Regions from separate parts of the Paenibacillus sp. FSL W8-0426 genome, predicted to be linked through region 2. Evidence: riboswitches for the same ligand, from Rfam matches in the RefSeq annotation. Region 2 holds a riboswitch; the other holds the start of a gene.
The links. Region 2 has a riboswitch for glycine ahead of gcvT (glycine cleavage system aminomethyltransferase GcvT). Riboswitches for the same ligand answer to the same signal wherever they lie in the genome.
Positions count from the first base shown of each region.

Region 1 (3,417 bases), 2.0 Mb from region 2:
GCCGAGCCCACTTCAGCCTGGCAGCCCCCTTCGGCTCCCGAGATGAAGGAATTGTTGGCAATGACGTATCCGATGGCTCCGGCACAGAACAAACCATTGACCAAATGCTCGTCATTCCAGCCAAACCGCTCCTGGGCGCTAATGAACACGCCGGGGATAATGCCGCAGGAACCCGCCGTCGGCGTCGCCACGATGCGTCCCATGGAGGCATTCACCTCGGATACGCACAGCGCATAGGTCATTGCAAGCGCAGAAGCATCACCCGAGCAGGTTTCTCCGCTGCGAATGTACGCGGCCATCTTTTTGCCGTCTCCGCCCGTCAATCCGCTGCGCGAAGTGGTGTCCTCCGTCAGTCCTTTACGCACAGCCTCCTTCATCACCTGATAATATTCCGACATTTGCCGCACAACGTCCGTTTCCGGGACATTGGTTTCCTTTACCTGCTCCTCGACCATAAGCTGCGCAATCGACTTGGATTCGGCCGTGCAGATGGCGCTCAGCTCGTGCAAATGTTTAAACCGCATCGTGACCCACCCCTCTCTTCAAATCAATGACCCGAACGTCCAGCATATGTTCCAGGGTACGCAATCGGTTCAGCATCTCCGCGTTTGGCGGACCGTCCATCTCCATCGCCGTCAACGCTTCACCGTCGCGGGCTTTGCGGTCTACCTGCATGTAACCGATGTTCACGCCGGAGGAACTGACCGTTGACGTCACCGAGGCAAGGACGCCGGCCTTGTCGGAATGGCGCAGGACCAATGTAGGGAATTCGCCGCTGATCTGCACGCGGAAATCGTTCAGCGCGTGCACCGATACGCTGCCGCCGCCGATGGAGGCACCAACCAGCGAGCATTGACGTTCGCCGTGCCACAGTTCGATCTTGACGGTATTCGGATGCGGGGCAGGCAGGCCGCTCGTATAGAATTCGACATCCATTCCGGCTTCTTCCGCATATCGCTCCGCATCCGGAATGCGCGGATCGTCGGTTGCATAGTCGAGAAGGCCGCCGATCAACGCAAGATCGGTGCCATGGCCCTGATACGTATCCGCAAACGAGCCGTACAACGTTAACCGCGCCCGCTCGGGCATAAAGCCGAGCCATTGGCGCGCAATTCGGCCGAGCCTTGCCGCTCCTGCCGTATGTGAACTGGATGGCCCCGTCATAGACGGGCCAATAATTGAAAACACATCTTTGAAACGCATCCTGCACCCCTCCATGTAACTGCCCCGCCGACTCCATCATGTCCGAATCCAAGGCATCCATATTTTCACTATGCTTCCTTATAAACACACCAAAAAAGGACAGAGAAGGGCCTTTAGCCCTCTCTCTGTCCTCGATGCCTGAGAGTTTCATGATGTTGGTCGATTGTTCGACCCCATCATTTACCCCTTGGGCGGCGCCATGTCATGGCACACTCTCCAGAGCTGCGTCCAACGATGGTACATTTACCTGAGAGATTAACGTTCGTGCCGGGTGCACGCCGCTTGCTCCTTCGGTGCCCGAAGCGGCCGCATGAATGTTTATTCAGCCTGTCCGGGTCTCTCCCACTCGTCATCATTCGCTATATAGGTCATAATCGATAAGTCATGTTCTTGTTCACACATATTACTTACTCATCTTGGTCATTCATATAACAGATTAAACTTCAACACACTTTATGTCAATAAAATTAACGTATTATTACCATACTCGGACGAGTGCCAGATAAACGGGTGCATGATATCGCAAATCCCGGCTGAGAGGCCAATAATGTTTGGAGACGTTGTACATATACACATTGAGATTCTCCATATATTTATATGCATCCTTTTATGGTATTGTTCAGTGATTAGACAGTCTCCCTATCCAACTAGATCAAGTTCGAAGCCTGTCGAAACCAATCCTTCACGGCATTAGCCTGGTCATGTTCCAGGAAAACCGCTCTAAAGCCGCTTCGATTCACCATAAGCTTGGCCCGAACGGATAGCAAGGACTTGCTTCGCTGTCCGGTCGTGGCAGCGGTGTTCACCGTAACGACATGGGGCCTGCGCATTAATGCCGTTCTGCGGGATATTGTCCGGTGACGAAGCGTCAGCTGCTTGCCTTGAATGCTCATCCCTTCATCCTTGAAGCATCCGTATCCCCAAACGGCACATAAGGGCACGAAGAGAAACAGCAGCGCGCCGGCCTGGCCCAGAAATACGGTTCCCGCCGTTCCCAGCACGGCCGCACCCAGCAGTTTCCAGCGCAGGAACAACCAGCGGGCTCGATCCGGAGGGCGGCTGGCAGGTGTGTGCATTTCGAATTGCGGAACGATTCGGGCAAGCAGTTCATTCACATCGCGAACCGGCAGCAGCGGATGCAGCATCATTTTTTTCTCCATCTCCGAAGTCAAGACATATATCTCCACCTCGGCATAACCAAATGGCTGTCGCAGCAGCCCCTCTTTGACCTCCACAGCCTGTACCTTACGGGGAGAAAACACATGCTTTCTCCGGTCGAGCAGACCGGAAACGATGGCAATGTTTCCGCCTTCCTGCTCCACGGTGAACCCGGCATACTTGATCGTAAACAGCACGGCTGACAAGATCCATGCCAGCAAAAACATGACGGGCACAAGTCCGAGCCACCAAATTACGGGCAGCCGTCCGGCCTGTTCAACCAGGTTGCTGTAAAAGTGATCCGGAAGCAGGTCATCTGCGAATGAATAGACCCCTGCACCGAAAACCACGACAAGCGGCAGATTCATCGTTGTCAGCGCTCCGACAAACAATCTGCCGGCTGACAGGCGCAGCAGAACCTCTCGCTTTACCGGGAATGCTGCCCCCTCCATAAGCTCCACACTCTGTCCGGGAGCTTCTCCCTCTTCGCGGCGAACATGCTCTTCGGACCATGGTGCTGCCGCAGGCGCGTCCTCTCTCTTCACCGCTTCACTTCGCTTCTGATATAACCACCGCTCGATCCGCTCGGCCTCTGTAATTGCCAGAGCGGGAAGCACGCCATCCGCCTCAACGCTGCCCCCCGGCGTCTCAATCTTGAGCTGTGCCAGCCGGAGCATCCGCTGAATCAGGGGCTGTTGCGTCTGGACGGAGTGGATGCGGCTGAAATAGATCGATTTCTCCTCCCGGACAAATAGGCCCTGGCGCAGCACAATACGATCGTCCTGCAGCGTATAACTGAATTTACGCCATTTGATCCAACCATACAGAACAAAAGGAAGCGCGATGCACACAACGGCCGCAGCATAGCTGTACCACGGAAATTTGCTCCAGTCCACGCCTTTGATGATGAGTAGAACGATAATCGGAATGATGGACTTCATTACGCTAAAAAAAGGAAAGAGGACATACATCTTATGTAAACGCTTCGGTTCATTCATCATGATCTTCCACCTTCGCCAGATGACCGATATTGCGCTTCAATTGCTCTGCCTCTGC
Region 1 covers NZ_CP150203.1:498,731-502,147, reverse strand. The annotation lists gene sdaAA (L-serine ammonia-lyase, iron-sulfur-dependent, subunit alpha) at 1-524, opposite strand, end outside; gene sdaAB (L-serine ammonia-lyase, iron-sulfur-dependent subunit beta) at 514-1,203, opposite strand; glycine riboswitch at 1,430-1,558, opposite strand; gene MKY59_RS02380 (PH domain-containing protein) at 1,851-3,362, opposite strand; gene MKY59_RS02375 (PH domain-containing protein) at 3,352-3,417, opposite strand, start outside.
Region 1: another riboswitch for glycine. It lies ahead of sdaAB (L-serine ammonia-lyase, iron-sulfur-dependent subunit beta); the one in region 2 lies ahead of gcvT (glycine cleavage system aminomethyltransferase GcvT).

Region 2 (3,417 bases):
AGCGACAGCGGGTTCGCGCTAACGACGAGCAGGCCTTTGTGCGCATGCACGAGGTCTGCGGCCTGTTTTACATGTTCCAGAGCTCCGAAGAAGTTGGGGCTTTGAATCATGACGGCAGCGGTGTCCCCGGATACGGCGGCTTGCAGGGCATCCCAGTCGGTCACGCCGTCTTTGTGGCCAATCTCGACGATCTCCAGATTAAGGCCGTGAGCATATGCTTTCAGGACTTGGCGGGACTCGGGATGCACTGTGCTGGACACGATCAGCTGCTTGCGGCGGGTGGCCGCAGCAGCCAGATTCCCGGCTTCCGCAAAGGCTGTAGCGCCGTCATACATGCTGGCATTGGCAACGGCCATGCCGGTCAACTCACAGATGTATGACTGGAATTCAAAGATCGCTTGCAGCTCCCCTTGGCTGATTTCCGGTTGATATGGTGTGTAAGCTGTGTAAAATTCGGATCGCGAGATAACGTGATTGATGACGGAAGGAATGTGATGATCGTAAATGCCGGCGCCAAGAAAGCTGGCGTGTGTATCGAAATGGGCGTTAGCTCCGGCCTGTTTGGCCATATGGCGACTCAGCGCGTGTTCGTCGAGCCGGGAAGAAATGGGCAGTTCGCCCTGGAAACGAATGTCTTCGGGAATGTCGCGGAACAGGTCATCGATCGTATCCACGCCAACCGTTGCCAGCATGGCGTTCTGATCCTGCTCGGTCATCGGGATGTAACGGTGCTTGGTCATGTTAGATCAGCTCCTTGGATGGTCTCTTTTGCATCAGGTGTCTTTGGTGCGCGCGTCCGTTTGTAAAAAGGGGTTTTGACGACCTCGGCTTTCAATGTTTTGCCGCGAATCCCGATCTCAAGCGGAGTACCCAGCGCAGCATGCCTGCTGTCGATCAGGGCGAGCCCCAGATTGCGCTTCAGCGTAGGGGATTGGGTGCCGGTCGTCACTTCGCCGATCTGTACGCCATCCGCATAGATCGGATAGTGCGGCCGGGGAATTCCGCGCTCCAGTACTTCAATGCCGACCAGCTTGCGAGCAGGGCCGTCGTTCTTTTGCTGCAGCAGCGCTTCCTGACCGATAAACGGTCCGGCATTCCATTTCACGAACATGCCAAGCCCGGCTTCAAGCGGAGAAATGGTCGCGGACAGCTCCTGTCCGTACAACGGCAATCTTGCTTCAAAGCGCAGCGTATCCCTTGCGCCAAGTCCGGCAGGAATCAGTCCGTGCGGTGCTCCGGCTTGCAGCAGTCCTTCCCAGATCCGGGCGGCCTGATCGGCCGGGACGTAGAGCTCGAATCCATCTTCGCCCGTGTAACCCGTGCGCGAGAGCAGGAGCGTAACGTCGCATACGTCGGCATCGCGGACAAACCGGAACGGCTCGATGTCGCCGAGATTCGTACCCGTTGTGACTTTGGCCAGAATATCGGCAGCCAGCGGGCCTTGCAGCGCCAAAAGCGCGGTCTCTTCGGATACGTTGCTCATCCCGACACCGGCAATGATGTGCTCTTGCAGCCATGCCCAGTCCTTTTCGATATTGGAGGCGTTGACGACCAGCATATAGCGCTGTTCTTCCAGTTTGTAGATGAGCAGGTCATCGACGACCCCGCCACTCGGATAACACATCAATGTGTACTGAGCTTGCCCCGGAACCAGTGATGTCACGTCATTGGTTGTCATTTGCTGCAAAAAGGCCTCGGCTTGTTCGCCTTGGACTATGAATTCACCCATGTGGGATACATCAAACAATCCTGCACGTTCGCGCACGGCCTCATGCTCTTTCTGGATGCCGCTGAACTGCACGGGCAGTTCCCAGCCGCCAAAATCGATGCAGCGCATGCCTTCGAATTGCTGATAATGCGGGAAGAGAGGAGTTCTTAACAAATCGGACATCATATCACCTCGTTGTAGGCCGCCAGACGGGCCGAATGTGAAACGAAACCGCGGAAAAGGGATGGTCTATACGTCATGAGGAAGCTGCCCTATGCAGGATTCTTATGCACTGTTTTCGTTTTTTGGGGAAAAAGGAAAAGGACAGGCCAAAGAACCGGCATGCGGCAGCATGCTGAATTCCTGGGCTCTGTCCTTGGTACCTGAGAGTTACCCCGTCGCAGATTGCGTCAGGTTTCCCCTTGGGTGATCAAAACGCCCTTCTTGGGCGAATGGATGCTCTCCAGAGTTGCGTCCCGTAAAAGTCCTTTTGCCTGAGAGATTCACCCGCCGCTTGTCGGGGGTTTACTCCTTCGGCGCCACCACGTACGATCCCAAAGCGGGACGGGGTGATCTCTCCCTTTACGTTCATCCGCGAATATTGCTTCTGTCAGTTGTTTCTCACCTCAATTAAAACGCGTTAAAGCTATTTGTGTCAAGAACTATATCATAAGAATAGAGAATAAAAGCGAATATTTATTTTTTTTGCCCTTTTAATGTTCGTGTTTCCGACAAGGTAGCGATTCCATATCCAGTATATGATTGAATGCCTATAAAAAGGATGTCACTTTTTGGAGGGTGAAAAGAATATATTGTTAGGTATATTGACATTTATGGCCGACATGTCATACGCTATGTTTTGGGAAAAAGGGAAGGTCAAGGAACGCATGCACTCCACTAATGAAAAAGCGAGGCGGATAACCAAATGAGCGAATTGAGAAACGATTTCCTGTACAGTGAAGAACACGAATGGGTGCAAACCGTCGGTGAAAATACTGTGCGTATAGGCATAACCGAATTCGCGCAGCATCAGCTGGGTGACATTGTGTTTGTTGAACTGCCTGACCTTGACTCGAATGTGCAAGCGGAGGCAGGCATTGGAACGATCGAATCCGTAAAGACGGTTTCGGATCTGTTTGCGCCCGTGGGAGGAATCGTTGTGGCCGTAAACGAGGCGCTGCAAGAGGCGCCGGAGCTTGTAAACACTTCTCCTTATGAAGAAGGCTGGATGGTTGAAATCCGCGTGGACGGCGATTTGAGCGCGGCGCTGTCAGGACTGCTGGACGCGGATGCCTACCGGAAGCATACCGAAGAATAATCGTTTGCACTAATTTACGTATTATTACTGAAAATAAAAGTGTATATTTCATGGGTTTGAAAAGCCGATGCGGCCAAGCTGCCGCTTGGCTTTTTTGCGTTGTTTAAGGGGAAAGTCTGAAAGGGTGTATCTCTTGTACCTCTTAAAAAACACTGTTTTTTTATATTATGCATTCTTGTTTTAATAAGCCAGGGCTATGATTGGGCATGATACATAGAAGGAATCGGTACGTTGCTGTTGAACTTGCGACAACGCAAAACAGATCCAATTTAAATCTTGTCATCAACGTTCATGACGGGAGTTGATTTTCATTTCGTTGTAAGGGATACCGTTTTCATTTAGTATGAACTTGAAAATCACGAATACAAGATTTGTACCTTTATTCATCTGA
Region 2 covers NZ_CP150203.1:5,369,007-5,372,423, reverse strand. The annotation lists gene gcvPA (aminomethyl-transferring glycine dehydrogenase subunit GcvPA) at 1-740, opposite strand, end outside; gene gcvT (glycine cleavage system aminomethyltransferase GcvT) at 737-1,891, opposite strand; glycine riboswitch at 2,181-2,300, opposite strand; gene gcvH (glycine cleavage system protein GcvH) at 2,634-3,026, shown strand.